3 regions of the Streptomyces sp. NPDC056373 genome follow, and region 2 is predicted to be linked to each of the others. Evidence: riboswitches for the same ligand, from Rfam matches in the RefSeq annotation. Region 2 holds a riboswitch; each other region holds the start of a gene.
What was found. Region 2 has a riboswitch for cyclic di-AMP ahead of ACFCXS_RS02960 (LysM peptidoglycan-binding domain-containing protein). Riboswitches for the same ligand answer to the same signal wherever they lie in the genome.
Positions count from the first base shown of each region.

Region 1: linked by a shared signal. The riboswitch ahead of ACFCXS_RS38345 (peptidoglycan DD-metalloendopeptidase family protein) and the one ahead of ACFCXS_RS02960 (LysM peptidoglycan-binding domain-containing protein) in region 2 are both predicted to bind cyclic di-AMP.
Region 3: linked by a shared signal. The riboswitch ahead of ACFCXS_RS15170 (transglycosylase family protein) and the one ahead of ACFCXS_RS02960 (LysM peptidoglycan-binding domain-containing protein) in region 2 are both predicted to bind cyclic di-AMP.

Region 1 is NZ_JBHJPX010000030.1:36,913-41,892, reverse strand. Features, by position in the region: gene ACFCXS_RS38355 (SGNH/GDSL hydrolase family protein) at 1-400, opposite strand, end outside; gene ACFCXS_RS38350 (DUF6250 domain-containing protein) at 546-1,262, opposite strand; gene ACFCXS_RS38345 (peptidoglycan DD-metalloendopeptidase family protein) at 1,458-2,360, opposite strand; cyclic di-AMP (ydaO/yuaA leader) riboswitch at 2,365-2,521, opposite strand; gene ACFCXS_RS38340 (alpha-galactosidase) at 2,836-4,911, opposite strand.
Region 2 is NZ_JBHJPX010000001.1:621,370-626,349, reverse strand. Features, by position in the region: gene ACFCXS_RS02970 (GNAT family N-acetyltransferase) at 1-279, opposite strand, end outside; gene ACFCXS_RS02965 (HAD family hydrolase) at 466-1,314, shown strand; gene ACFCXS_RS02960 (LysM peptidoglycan-binding domain-containing protein) at 1,278-2,054, opposite strand; cyclic di-AMP (ydaO/yuaA leader) riboswitch at 2,060-2,235, opposite strand; gene ACFCXS_RS02955 (polyprenyl synthetase family protein) at 2,738-3,748, shown strand; gene ACFCXS_RS02950 (outer membrane lipoprotein carrier protein LolA) at 4,026-4,980, shown strand, end outside.
Region 3 is NZ_JBHJPX010000006.1:337,105-342,084, forward strand. Features, by position in the region: gene ACFCXS_RS15160 (cytochrome P450) at 1-32, shown strand, start outside; gene ACFCXS_RS15165 (transglycosylase family protein) at 153-1,106, shown strand; cyclic di-AMP (ydaO/yuaA leader) riboswitch at 1,335-1,503, shown strand; gene ACFCXS_RS15170 (transglycosylase family protein) at 1,508-2,206, shown strand; gene eno (phosphopyruvate hydratase) at 2,469-3,749, shown strand; gene ACFCXS_RS15180 (septum formation initiator family protein) at 3,851-4,327, shown strand; gene ACFCXS_RS15185 (DUF501 domain-containing protein) at 4,380-4,910, shown strand; gene ACFCXS_RS15190 (exopolyphosphatase) at 4,907-4,980, shown strand, end outside.

The DNA of each region.
Region 1 (4,980 bases), on a different contig from region 2:
TCTTGCCGCGCAGGTGCTTGAGCACGGGCACGCCACGGGTGTCGAAGCCGGTCGTCACCATGACCGTGCCGGACACGGCGGTGAGTTGGGCCAGAGCCCGCTCGAAGCGCTCGGCCACCTCGTCCGGGTCGGTGCCGGGCCGGATGATGTCGTTGCCCCCGGCGCAGAACGAGACGAGGTCCGGGGCCATGCCGACGGCCCGCGGAACCTGGTCCGCCACGATCTGGTCGAGGAGCTTTCCGCGTACGGCGAGATTGGTGTACTGGAAGTCGCCCTCGGGCCTGCGGTCGGCGAGCAGGACGGCGAACCGGTCGGCCCAGCCGACGAACGCCCCGTCGGGGCCGGGGTCGCCGACGCCCTCGGTGAAGCTGTCCCCCACCGCCACGTACGACCCGATCACTGCTTTGCTGTCACTCTTCGAATCGTCTGCCACAGCAGCCCATGATTCACCTTCGAATGTGACCTACGCGACCGTAGGAAAGGGTTGACGGGCGGTGAGATAAGCCACTCCTAAAGTGTTCGCCAACTCCGGAATACCCCGCTTGTCAGGGATGTTTCGGGGTGAGCCGCCAGACCCGGAACCCGTTGATCCGGAAATGGCTCCAGACGGTCCGGAAGGCGAAATGGCCGCCGGTGTAGGGGTGCGGATCGGTGAGGTCGAAGACGAGTCGTCCGTTGTTCCACCATCGGACCGTGGAACCGTCGGACACGATCCGCACCCGGTTGGGCTCGTTCGGCACCAGCAGCGGCTCGGTGTAGTCGAAGACGAGGGGGCGGACGCCCGGTTCGCCGACGTAGCGGCGCAGCCGGGTCGTGGTGTTGTAGTTGGCCCCGTAGCCCGCGTAGTACGTCGTGAGGTGGTCGTACTCGTCGAGGGCTCCGCCGCGCGGTGTCGCGAAGAGGTCGCCCGGGGAGCGGACGTCGGTCGCGTTCCAGAAGTTGTTGAGGTCCGAGACCCGGTCGTTGACGCCGCCCTCGAAGACGGGGGTCGCGGTGTATTCGAGCAGGTACGGCCCGTCCAGCCGCCGCCTGAACCACACGGTCGCGCCACTCGGTACGTCGATCTCCAGCGTGCCGCGTAAGGCGGTGACGGTGCCGCCGTCCTGCAGTTCGGCCGCCCACTGCCCGAGGCCGTGACAGAAGTCGTCGCGTGCGAGGAGACGGCGGTGCGGGGACGCGGCGTGCGCGGTGGCCGTGGGGGCGAGGGCCCCCAGGGCGGCTCCGGCGGCCAGGGCTCCGAACGCTCTGCGGGTGGTCGGCACGGTGACACAACTCCTCGGAATCCGCCGGGAAGGCTCTGGAAAGCGCTTGCACTCCGGCCGTGATCACTCTGTCCCAACTGCCGCCGCCTGTCGATCCCTTGGGGCGGGCGACGGCGGGCGCACACACCGAAGGCCGGACCCGGGGATCGGGGTCCGGCCTTCGGTGGCGTGTCAGGCAGGTGGTCGTGCGGTGGGTCAGCCGACGGAGACGCCGTGCGAGCGCAGGAAGGCGACCGGGTCCACGTCCGAGCCGTAGTCCGGCGTGGTGCGGATCTCGAAGTGCAGGTGCGGTCCGGTCACGTTGCCGGTCGCACCCGAGAGGCCGACCTGCTGCCCCTCGGTCACGGTCTGGCCGGCCGAGACGGAGAGCTGGGAGAGGTGGGCGTACTGGGCGTAGTAGCCGTCGTCGAGCTTGATGACGACCTGGTTGCCGTACGCGCCGCCCCATCCGGCGGACACGACCGTGCCCGCGCCGACGGCCTTGAGGGAGGTGCCGGTCGGCACGACGAAGTCGACACCGGTGTGGTAGCCGCTGGACCACATGCTGCCCGACATGTGGTACGGGGTGCCGATGGTGGCACCGGTCACCGGGAGGGTGAAGCCGCCGGTGTCGCTCTCGGCGGCGGCCGGCTTCGCGGCGGTCTCCGTCTTCGGGGCCGAATCGGCGGCGGACGGCTTCGGAGCGGAGGCCTTCGGCGCGGACGGGGCCGAGGCCTTCGGGGCGCTCGCCGCCTTCTTGCCGATCGACAGCTTCAGGCCCGGGTGGATCAGCGACGGGTCGGAGCCGACGGCGTCACGGTTGTCCGCGTAGAGCTTCTTCCAGCCACCGCTGACGTGCTGCTCACCGGCGATCTTCGCGAGGTAGTCGCCGGCCTTGACGGTGTACGAGCGGCCGCCGTCTGCCTTTTGGGCGGCCTTTTCCGCGGCGGCCGGAGCCGACTGGACGGCCTTGTCCGGAGCGGACTGCGGGGTGGCGGCGTGGGCGCCGGCGGCCCCCATGAGAGGCAGGGCGAGAGCGGCCCCGCCGGTTCCGGCGACGGCGATGGAGCGGGTGAAACGCTGGGTCTTGGGACGGCGGTGCTTACCCTTCGCGGGCATGGCGAATTCCTCTCCGTCGCCTGCGAGGTGAGCTGTCGGGTGCGGGCTGGAGATGCCCGGCCGTGCCGTGGCGCGGCTGAACCCCAAGCCGTTCCGGGAACCGGAACAGGCGTCTTACCTGTGGGTCCCCCGCTCCTGCCGTGCTTCGGGTCAGTGTGTGCGGGCTCCGGGCGGCGGCAGGATTAGGCGTCCGTCCGGATTGGTGTGGAACGTAAGCGACCACGACGCAATAGGACAAGCTTGCGGTTGCTCGTGACGGCGTTTTTCTTGACGTGTCGCCACATATGCCGTCACCGAGCGTGGATTACCGATCTCCCGCTTGCTTCAATCGCCCTGGAAAATGCGGGGATTACGTGAACATGGCGACAGCATATCGTCACGAATATGACGATGGTCACGCACCCCGACCCCATCTCCTATGCGATCGGGGCACGTTATCCTCAAGCGGCTAAAATTCCCTATTCGGACAGAATGGCTACTTCCGCTTAAGGCGGACGACGGTGGCGTCCAGGTCCCCGCGCAATCCGACCCGCAGTCCGTGATGAAGCAGTACGGCCCCTCGGTGAACTTCTCCCGTTTCAAGGCATTCATACGATTCCGCCGGGTCGAGGCCACGCAGCCGGAGCGTCGGAACGGGCTCGCCGTAGCGCTGGGCCTGCAGCCAGGCGAAGACGACCGTCTCCTCGCCGAGGACGTACTGCACAGCGCTCAGCCCGCCCTCCGGAGGCCGCAGCCGGTACTGGTCGCCGCGCTGCACCACGGGCCGGATCTCCTTGTAGAGCCCCACCCACTCGGCCGCCTCGGCGAGCTCCTCCGGCGTCCACTTCGTGAGGTCGCCGCCGACCCCGAGCACCCCCGCCATGGCACTCACGAACCGGAACCGCAGCGAGCTGGCCCGGTGGTTGAGCATGGCGTTCGGGCTGTCGGTGACCCAGGCGGCCATGACCCGGGCCGGATGGATCTGGCTGAAGCCGTGCTGGATGGCGAGCCGGTCGAGAGGGTCGGTGTTGTCGGAGGTCCACACCTGGTCCGTGCGGCTCAGCACGCCGAGGTCGATCCGCCCGCCGCCGCCCGAGCAGGACTCGAAGGCCACCCCCGGATGGGCGGTCCGCAGCCGGTCCAGCAGGGCGTACAGGCCGTGCACGTGGTCGACCCACAGCCGCTGCGGGTAGGCGTCGTCCGGCCAGCCGGCGTCGGTGAAGCAGCGGTTGAAGTCCCACTTCACGTAGTCGATCGGCGCACTGGAGAGGAGGCCGTCGAGCTGCTCCCAGAGGTACTCCCGGACGTCCTCACGGGCGAGGTTGAGCACCAGCTGATTACGGAATTCCGTCCGCTTTCGTCCTGATTGGTACTGCACCCAGTCCGGGTGCGCGCGGTACAGGTCACTGTCCGGGTTGACCATCTCGGGCTCGACCCAGATCCCGAACTGCATACCGAGGCCGTGCACATGGTCGGCGAGCGGCTTCAGCCCACCCGGGAAGCGGTCGAGGTTCGGGCTCCAGTCACCGAGCCCGGCCCGGTCACTGGTACGCGCCCCGAACCAGCCGTCGTCGACCACGAACAGCTCGACACCCATGGCGGCGGCCCGCGCGGCGAGCTCCCGCTGCTGCTCCTCGGAGATGTCGAACTCGGTGGCCTCCCAGGAGTTGAACAGCACCGGCCGGTCCCGGTCCGCGTCCGGGATCACGTACGCCCGCTGGTAGGCGTGCCAGGCGCGGCTCGCCCCGCCGAACCCGCCGTCACACCAGAGCCCGGCGAAGACGGGGGTCGTGTACGACTCCCCCGCGCCGAGCATCAGCAGGCCCGAGTCGTCGTAGCCGGCGCCGCCGGTGATCTGCACGCGCGCGTCCGGGAGCTGGGCCACGGCGATGCGCCAGGACCCGGACCAGCCCAGGGCGCAGCTGTAGACCTCGCCGCGCTCCTCGGTGGCGTCGGTGTCGAGGGCGACCCAGGGCAGGTGCTGGTGGGAGGTATGGCCGCGACGGCTGCCGATGACCTTCTCGCCGTGGGTGAGCCCGGAGCGGGTCAGCCGGGACTCGGCGCCCCAGCGGCCGTGCAGCTGGGACAGACGCCAGGTGTCGCGGTCGGGCAGGGTCCAGGTGGCGGAGTCGGCACGGAGCAGCTCGACGGCCGGCCCCTGGTTGTCCAGGGTCACCCAGCGCTCGACGACATCCGCCGAGGGGCGCATCCGGTAGTGCAGGGTGATGGCCAGCTCGCCGTCGCGGAACCGCAGCCGCAGCTCGCCGTCCTCGGCGTCGTGCCCCGCGTAGGCCCACTCGGTGCCCCGTCGCTCGGCGGTGCGTACGGACAGGGCGGGGCGGACGAAGCGGGGGCCGCCTTCGACCGGGTACTCCTCGCGTCCGTCGAGCTGCGACTCGAAGGGCCAGAAGTCCGGCAGCGGCCGGACGGCGAGGGCCTCGGCGTCGGCCAGGCCGATCCGGGGGCCCCAGTGCAGGTGCAGCAGCTCGTCCCGGTCGGTGACATGGACGGCATAGCTGCTGGCCGGCCCGGAGAGGACCCAGGTACGACCGTCTTCGGAGATGTCCAGCATCGTGCCCTCACATATTCGAACAAGCCCGACCAGGTGCGACCAGGCGGCAACATCATCAGGGGCCGCGGG
Region 2 (4,980 bases):
GACGTCCAGGCCCGGCCGCAGGATCGCGCCCTGTGCGTCCGAGACGCCCAGTCCGATCGCCCTGCCCTGCCCCAACGGGCCCCGCTCATAGGGCAGGAAGCCGGCCGGCTCCGGCCCCTCGTACACCACCGCGATCCGGGCCCCCGGCCGGAACAGGCCGACGGCTTCGGTGAACTCCGGCTCCATGAAAGGGTTGCGCGGTGCCTTCGAGGCGGCGCGCAGCGCACGCCAGCGCTCCCTCTCCCCTTCGCCGAGCTCCCCGGGCCCGGCCACGCGAATGCGCCCACTGTTCAACCCGACCCCCCGATCAAGTCCCCCCTGGACACATGGAAGGTACCGCTCTATGCGGCCTCACGGGTAGGTAGCGGAGCATGTTGTTGCCAACCGGTGCAGAGGCCTTCAACCGGGCAATCGGCGTCCGCCGTGCGATGAAACGAAGGGGCGCGCTGTCCGTATTCTCTGATCATGGCCGCACCCCTCGCATATTCACTCATCGCCACCGATCTGGACGGGACGCTGCTGCGCGGCGACGACACCCTGTCCGACCGGTCCCTCGCCGCGCTCGCGCGGGTGGCGGACGCCGGTGCCCAGCACCTCGTGGTGACGGGCCGGCCGGCGCCGAGAGTGCGGCCGCTCCTGGACGACCTCGGGTGCACGGGGCTCGCGGTGTGCGGGCAGGGCGCGCAGGTGTACGACGCCGGCGCGGACCGGCTGCTGTGGTCCATCACCCTGGACCGGGAGCTGGCGGAGACCGCCCTCGGCAAGATCGAGGCCGAGGTGGGGCAGGTCTACGCGGCGGTCGACCAGGACGGGGTGGACGGGCTCACGCTGATCGAGCCGGGCTATCTGATGCCGCACCCGACCCTGCCCGCGGTCCGGGTCGAGCGGCGCGAGCAGCTGTGGGACGAGCCCATCAGCAAGGTGCTGCTGCGGCACCCCTACCTGACGGACGACGAGTTGGCGGCGACGGCCCGCTCGGTGGTCGGCTCCCTGGCGACGGTGACGATGTCGGGGCCCGGCACGGTCGAGCTCCAGCCGTGCGGGATCACCAAGGCGACGGGCCTGGCGCTGGCCGCCGAGCACCTGGGGCTGCGGCCGGCGGACACCATCGCCTTCGGCGACATGCCCAACGACATCCCGATGTTCGACTGGGCCGGTCACGGCGTCGCGATGGCCAACGCCCACCCCGAACTGAAGGCCGTGGCCGACGAGGTCACCCTGTCGAACGAGGACGACGGCATCGCCGTCGTCCTCGAGCGACTGCTGGGCGGGTCGGCTCAGTACGGGCCGTTGACGTTGTCGATCGAGCCGTAGCGGTCGGCCGCGTAGTTGCAGGCCGCCGTGATGTTGGCGACCGGGTCGTACGGGTCGAAGGAGGTGCCGGGCACGTGGTAGGCGGCGAACGTCGGGTCGATCACCTGGAGCAGGCCCTTGGACGGGGTGCCCGCGGCGGCGTTCGAGTCCCAGTTGTTGATCGCCAGGGGGTTGCCGGACGACTCGCGCATGACGTTGCGGTAGATGCCGTCGTAGGAGCCCGGGATGCCCCGCTGCGCCATGATGTCCAGCGACTCGCGGATCCACCCGTCGAGGTTGTTCGCGTAGGTCTTCGCGGACGCCTGGGTGGCCTGGGCGACGCCGCCGGCGGGCTTCGCGGCCGGCTTGGCGGGGGCGGACGACTGGGTCGCCGTCTTCTTCGGGGCGATCGGCTTGGTGGTCTTCACCTTGAGCTTCAGCCCCGGGTGGATCAGCTTCGGGTTGTCGCCGACGACCGCGCGGTTGTCCTTGTAGAGCTGCTTCCAGCCGCCCGAGACGTCGTACTTGTCCGCGATGCGGGCCAGCGAGTCGCCCTTGACCACGGTGTACGTCAGGGACTTGGCGGGCTGGGCCGCCTGCTTCACGGACTGCGCGACGGGGGCGCTCTGGGGTTCGGCGGCGCTCGCGTGCGTGGCGCCGAGGAGCGGAAGGGTGAGTGCGGCTCCGCCGGTGCCCAGGGCGACGATGCCTCGGGTCAGCGGGTTGGTTCTGGGGCGACGGTGCGTGCCTCGTCCGGCCATGGCGATGTTCCTCTCCGGCGCCTGCGAGGTGAGCTGTCGGGTTCGGGCCGGGAGGTGCCCGGCCGCGTACGGCGCTGTGTGCCGTACGCGGCTTCACCCCGAGCCGTGCCGCTGTGCGGCCCGGCGACTTACCTGGGTCCCCCGCTCCTGCCACGCGTGAGTGAGTCGGTTGATGTGGGGAGTCCGGGCGGCGGCAGGATTAGGCGTCCGCCGGACAGGGCCGGAACGTATGCGAGAGCACATGTCGGGAACAAGCACCTCAGTCACATATTGCGCGGTTGACCTTGGTCGGGGGCGTTTGGGCGGCTTGATCCTTTGCGGTAGCCAAGCCTCAACTGGCTTTCGGGGGAAGGCGGTACGGGCCGGTGCGGAAGCGCGGCGGAAAAGGGGAAGAAGTGATTCAACTCACTGATCACGAGTCTGCGGGGCAATTTCCGCCAAGGGGAATTCAGTGACTCATCACGGCAAATCGTGCATAACTCCCTACCCCCGGGTAGGTCGATAAATATCTGTTCTTATGGGTTGATCGAAAACATAGCGGTCGTGATCGGATACCACCCGGCCTGTAACCACGGGCGCTGGCGGTGATCGAAACGTGACCGGATACGCTGACTCGAGTGAGGGCAGCGACCTATCGACAATCCGCGTAATCACCGGCAGACACAGCAGACAGGAGACCCCTCGTGACCGACGTCGGGCCGTTCGGGCTGAGCGTGCGGGACCAGGCTCTGGAAGCCGACGTCCAGGCCGGATTGACGGCTGTCGAGGAAGGCTTGCTCGAGGCCACCAAGAGTGAGGTGCCCTTCATCACGGAGGCCGCCCAGCATCTGGTGCGGGCCGGTGGCAAGCGGTTCCGCCCGCTGCTCGTGATGCTCTCCGCCCAGTTCGGTGACCGCCACGCGCCCGGGATCGTGCCGTCGGCCGTCGTCGTGGAGCTGACCCACCTCGCCACGCTCTACCACGACGACGTCATGGACGAGGCCGCCGTGCGCCGTGGTGTCGCGAGTGCGAACACCCGCTGGGGCAACTCCGTCGCGGTCCTCACCGGTGACTTCCTCTTCGCCCGCGCCTCCCACATCCTGGCCGACCTCGGCCCGGAGGCCGTCCGGGTGCAGGCCGAGGCGTTCGAGCGTCTGGTGACCGGCCAGATCCTCGAGACGGCCGGGCCGCAGGACGGCCGGGACCCCGTGGAGCACTACCTGGACGTGCTGGGCGGCAAGACCGGTTCGCTCATCGCCGTGTCGTGCCGGTTCGGCGCGATGATGTCCGGCGCCGACGAGACCGTCGTGCACGTGCTGACCCAGTACGGCGAGCGGCTCGGCGTGGCCTTCCAGCTCGCGGACGACGTCCTCGACATCGCCTCCGACTCCCACGAGTCCGGCAAGACCCCCGGCACCGACCTGCGCGAGGGCATCCCCACCCTGCCGGTGCTCCGGCTGCGCGAGCGCGCGGCCCGGCTCGGGCTCGCCGAGGACATCGCCCTGTGCGAGCTGCTCGACTCCGACCTCACCGACGACGACCGGCACACCGAGGCCCTGCGCCTGCTGCGGGCCCACCCCGCGCTGGAGCAGGCCCGGCGGGACACCGTCCGCTACGCCCAGGACGCCCGTTCGGCGCTGGCGCCGCTGCCCGAGTGCACCGCGAAGACGGCACTCCAGGAGCTGTGCGACGCGGTGGTGCACCGGGCCGGCTAGGCCGTCCCCGCCGGCGATCCGGACCCCTGCGACCGGACCCCTGCGACCTCTGCGGCCCCCACGACCCCTACGGGTCGGGGGAGAAGCCGCCCTCTCGTGTCATACCCCAGCAGTACGCGGAGTTGAGCCCGCGGTCTGACGTATCTCCCCGGCCGATTTGGTCAGATGGTGACCACGGAACACACCACTCCTCACCTGTTCGGGTGAGAATGGCGGCTCAGGGACGAGTGCGTGGACGACACGGACAGCCGCCGCCGACCACGGAGGTAGGGCACACATGGCACCGTACGCATCCGACGACAGCACGATCGCCGGAGAGGTCGACGAGCAGCGCTCCGGGCGGCGCAAAGCCGCGCGGTACATCGTCCCGGTCACGGTGATAGGGGTGGCGGCCGCGACGATCGGGCTGGTCCCCGCACTCGCCGACTCCGGTGACCCCGACCTCCCGAAGATCACCGCACAGCAGCTCATCGAGAAGATCGCGAAGTCGGACGTCCAGCAGCTGTCCGGCACGGTGAAGATCAGCACCGACCTCGGCCTGCCGGACCTCGGCGGCCTGGAGTCGGGCCTGCTGTCCGGCGCAGCGGGCCAGGGCGAGGGCGGCTCCTCCGCCGACCCGACGGCCAAACTCACCCAACTGGCCTCCGGCACGCACACCCTGCGCGTCGCTGCCGACGGCCCGGACAAGCAGAAGCTGTCGCTGCTGGAGAACGCCGCCGAGTACAGCGTCATCCACAACGGCAAGGACGTCTGGGGCTACGACAGCAAGTCCAACGAGGTCTACCACGGCACCGCCTCCGAGGGCCCGGAGCGCGGCAAGGACCAGCAGCCGCCGGCCACGCCGAAGGACTTCGCCGAGGAGGCCCTCAAGGCGGTCGACGACACGACGTCCGTGACCGTGGACGGCACCGCCCAGGTCGCCGGCCGGGACGCCTACAAGCTCGTCGTCGAGCCGAAGCAGTCCGGCTCGACGGTCGGCGCGATCACCGTGGCCGTGGACGCGAAGACCGGCATGCCGCTGAAGTTCACGCTCACCCCGGCGAGCGGCGGCGCGGCCGTCGTCGACGCCGGCTTCACGAAGGTCGGTTTCGCCCAGCCGGCCGCCTCCACCTTCGACTTCACGCCGCCCAAGGGCGCGAAGGTCACCGAGGAGAAGGACGCGGACAAGGCACCTGACAAGGCTTCGGGCGAGACTCCGCGCAAGCACCCCGGCAAGCCCTTCGACCTGGGTG
Region 3 (4,980 bases), on a different contig from region 2:
CCGCTGAAGGTGACGAAACATCAGACCTGTGATCTTCACGTGATCTGCGCGGCATGAACTTGTGACAAGTGATCGTCTGCCGATACGTTCACCCATCAACGCGGAGGGATTCACGCCGCGTCGGTCACTGCTGTCGCGTGAAAGGTCTCCGTATGCTCTCCGGGAACGGTCGGCACCGTCGCCCCCGCCAGGCTCCGGCTCTCCTCGTCGCGGCCGGAGTGACCGGCTCCGCCATCGCGATCCCCCTCCTCGGGGCCTCCGGCGCCAGTGCGGCCGACGGCACGACCTGGGACCGGGTCGCGGACTGCGAGACCGGCGGCGCATGGAGCGAGAACAGCGGCAACGGCTACTACGGCGGCCTGCAGTTGTCCCAGGAGGACTGGGAGAGTCACGGCGGTCTGGACTACGCCGCGAGTGCCGACCTGGCCAGCCGCTCCCAGCAGATAGCCGTGGCCGAGAGAATCCTCGCCGACCAGGGCGTGGGCGCTTGGCGCACCTGCGGACTGCTCTCCGGCCTCGAGCAGGGCAAGGGGTCGGACTCGTCCGGGGCGTCCGACTCGTCCGGCGAGGTCGACTCGCCCGGCCTGCTCGACTCGCTCGGTTCGTCCCCCTCGGACGGCCCTTCCTCCTCTCCCTCGTCATCGCCTGACGCGTCGGCCTCGAAGGACGAAACCGCCAAGCCGGACAAGTCGACCGAACCCACTGGTTCGTCGCAGAAGCAGCAGTCCGACGACTCCTCGTCGGGCGCCTCGAAGAGCGACAAGGCCGACAGCGCCCGGCAGGGCGACGACTCCTCGCGGCCGGGCGACACCGGTTCCGGCCGCCACCGCGGCCCCAGTGCCGACGAGACCGGCGCGTCCGACGGTGGCCCCGAGGGGAAGGCGACGGGGCGTCACTCCGCGCCCGCCGAGGAGAGTTCCGGCGATTCCGAAGGCGCCTACATCGTGGGCATCGGCGACAGCCTCTGGTCCATCGCCGACGCCCTTCGGGTCAGCGGCGGATGGCACGCGCTCTACGAGGGCAACGAGAAGGAGGTCGGCGCCGACCCGAACCTCATCCTCCCCGGTCAGACGCTCACGGTCGAGGGCGAAGCGGACGAGAAGTAGCTGTTCGGGCAGTGCGGAAACGGCGGTCGAACTCACCCCGAAACCGGGTGAGTTCGCGCCCTGTTTCGTGGCTGATGTCCCGTTTGGGGCCCGTGAGAGATAGATCTCAGAAGCCCTGATCGTCTTTGAAATTCTCCGGATCACGTGTCTACGGTCGTGACCGCTCGCCACCGCGAGCCCCGGCTGCCGCAACGCCGAATCCTGCCAGCGGCCGTACGGGAACAGTCGTCGCGTCAAGCGCCGTAGGCAGGAGCGGGGGACCCAAGGTAGGTGCCCGACCGGCCGGTTGTGCCGGAAGGGCTTGGGGTGAAGCCGCGTCCCGTTTCAGGGACGCGGCCGGGCAACTCAACCGGCCCGAACCCGACAGCTCACCTCGCAGGCGTCGGTGAGGGGATCCATCCATGCTGTTTTCCGGCAAGGGCAAGCACCGTCGTCCGTCCAAGGCCACCCGCGCCGCCGCGCTCGCCGGTGTCGCCGGTGTCGCCGTCGCCGCCCCGCTGATGGCGGCCGGCAACGCCTCCGCCGCCACCACCTCCGAGTGGGACACGGTCGCCCAGTGCGAGTCCGGCGGCGACTGGTCCATCAACACCGGCAACGGCTACTACGGCGGTCTGCAGTTCTCCGCCTCCACCTGGGCCGCGTACGGCGGCACCCAGTACGCCTCCACCGCCGACAAGGCCGGCAAGGACCAGCAGATCCAGGTCGCCGAGAAGGTCCTGGCGAGCCAGGGCAAGGGCGCCTGGCCGGTCTGCGGCAAGGGCCTGTCCGGCGCCTCCACCGGCGGCGGCTCCTCGAGCGACTCCGGCAGCTCCTCGCAGAGCCAGCAGAGCCAGCAGAGCACCGAGTCCCGTCAGACCGAGCAGCAGCCGGCCTCCCGCTCCGACGAGCGCCCGGCGGCCAAGAAGACCGTCACCACCCCGACCGGCAAGAAGGTCAAGAAGGGCGACGGCGAGTACAAGGTCGTCAAGGGTGACACCCTCAGCTCGATCGCCGCGGACAAGAAGGTCAAGGGCGGCTGGGAGAAGCTCTTCGAGCTGAACAAGGACATCGTCGACGATGCCAACCTCATCTACCCGGGCCAGCAGCTGCACCTGAAGTAAGCAGCGGCCCACCCGGACCCGCCCAGGGTCCCCGTGCTCCCCGCCCCGGTGCGTCATCCCCCGTACGCGCCGGGGCGGGGTTTTTTCGGCGACCGGCTTTGTTCCGTTCAGAAACAATTTACTCTCGGTTCTGTCCATGGGGTGGGCGACCCGGTGGCCGATCGCCCGGAGCCGGTTAGGCTCATGTCGCGAGCCACCGGGCCCGCACCTCGCAGGGTCCGCGCGACCCGCGTCACCGCGTCACATGAAGAAGGAGATGCTCGTGCCGTCCATCGACGTCGTCGTAGCCCGGGAAATCCTGGACTCCCGAGGCAACCCCACGGTCGAGGTCGAGGTCGGCCTCGACGACGGCAGCACCGGTCGTGCCGCCGTCCCGTCCGGCGCCTCCACGGGCGCCTTCGAGGCCATCGAGCTCCGCGACGGCGACTCGAACCGCTACCTCGGCAAGGGTGTGGAGAAGGCCGTGCTCGCGGTCATCGAGCAGATCGGCCCGGAGCTGGTCGGCTACGACGCCACCGAGCAGCGCCTGATCGACCAGGCCATGTTCGACCTGGACGCCACCGACAACAAGGGCTCGCTCGGCGCCAACGCCATCCTCGGCGTCTCCCTCGCCGTGGCCCACGCCGCCTCCGAGGCCAGCGACCTCCCCCTCTTCCGCTACCTGGGCGGCCCCAACGCGCACCTGCTGCCGGTGCCGATGATGAACATCCTGAACGGCGGCTCGCACGCCGACTCCAACGTGGACATCCAGGAGTTCATGATCGCCCCGATCGGCGCGGAGTCCTTCTCCGAGGCCCTGCGCTGGGGCGCCGAGGTCTACCACACCCTGAAGAAGGTCCTGAAGAGCAAGGGCCTGGCCACCGGCCTCGGCGACGAGGGCGGCTTCGCCCCGGACCTCGGCTCCAACCGCGAGGCCCTCGACCTCATCCTCGAGGCGATCAAGGAGGCCGGCTACACCCCCGGCGAGCAGATCGCCCTCGCGCTCGACGTCGCCGCCTCCGAGTTCTACAAGGACGGCGTCTACACCTTCGAGGGCAAGGGCCGCTCGGCCGCCGAGATGACCGAGTACTACGCGGAGCTCGTCGACGCGTACCCGCTCGTCTCCATCGAGGACCCGCTGTTCGAGGACGACTGGGAGGGCTGGAAGACCATCACCGACAAGCTCGGTGACAAGGTCCAGCTCGTCGGCGACGACCTGTTCGTCACCAACCCCGAGCGCCTCGCCCGCGGCATCGAGGAGGGCGCGGCCAACGCGCTCCTGGTCAAGGTCAACCAGATCGGTTCGCTCACCGAGACCCTGGACGCCGTCGAGCTGGCCCAGCGCAACGGCTTCAAGTGCATGATGTCCCACCGCTCCGGCGAGACCGAGGACGTCACCATCGCCGACCTGGCCGTCGCCACCAACTGCGGCCAGATCAAGACCGGCGCCCCGGCCCGCTCCGAGCGCGTCGCCAAGTACAACCAGCTGCTGCGCATCGAGGAGATCCTCGACGACGCCGCGGTGTACGCCGGCCGCAGCGCCTTCCCGCGCTTCAAGGGCTGACCCACGCCCAAGTAGCAGCGTCGTACGTACGTCCCCGTACTCGGTCCCGTACCGTGTCCGGGGACGTACGCGCGTATGACGGTGGAGCGGGAGGCGGACAGATGGCCGTGAAGGACCGGGACCGGTTCTCCACCGCGACCAGGATCCGGTTGCTCGGCGAGCAGACCGCGGCCCGGGTCTACCGCTCCCAGACCAGGCGCCAGGCCCGCCGCTCGCGGCTCACCGGCCGGGCCGCCCTGCTCGCCCTGGTGATGTGCTCGCTGATCGTGGCCCTGGCCTACCCGATGCGGGAGTACGTCTCACAGCGCGCGGAGATCGACGACCTCCGGCGTGAGCAGCAGCAGGCCCGCGAGCGCGTCGAACGGCTGCGCGACCTGAAGGCGCGCTGGCAGGACGACGCGTACGCCGAGCAGCAGATCCGGCAGCGGTTGCACTACGTGATGCCGGGGGAGACGGGTTTCATCGTCGTCGACCCGCACGCGGCGAAGCAGTCGCGCACCGACCTGGGGGCGGCCGACCGCCCCTGGTACTCGAACGTCTGGGACGGGGTCGACAAGGCCGACGCCGCCGACCGGTGACCCAGCCCCAGCCAGTGACCTGAACCCAGAGAAAGACAGCCTGAAGACAGTCATGGAAACGCCCCCGCCGACCACCCCGCGCACCGAGCCGACCGACGCCGACGTCGAGGCCTTCAAGCAGCAGCTCGGTCGGCCCCCGCGCGGCCTGCGCGCGATCGCGCACCGCTGCCCGTGCGGACAGCCCGACGTCGTCGAGACGGCCCCGCGGCTGCCGGACGGCACGCCGTTCCCCACGCTGTACTACCTGACGTGCCCGAAGGCGAACTCGGCCATCGGCACGCTGGAGGCCAACGGCGTGATGAAGGAGATGACCGAGCGGCTGGCCTCGGACCCGGAGCTGGCGGCGGCGTACCGGGCCGCGCACGAGGACTACATCCGGCGCCGTGACGAGATCGAGGAGCTGAAGAACTTCCCGAGCGCGGGCGGCATGCCGGACCGGGTGAAGTGCCTGCACGTCCTGGTGGCCCACTCGCTGGCCGCGGGACCCGGCGTGAACCCGCTGGGCGACGAGGCTCTGGCCCTGCTGCCCGAGTGGTGGCGCAAGGGCGCCTGTGTGACGACCGCCGAGGAGGACGCCCAGTGACCCGTGTCGCCGCCGTGGACTGCGGTACGAACTCCATCCGGCTCCTGGTCGCCGACGCCGACCCGGCCAC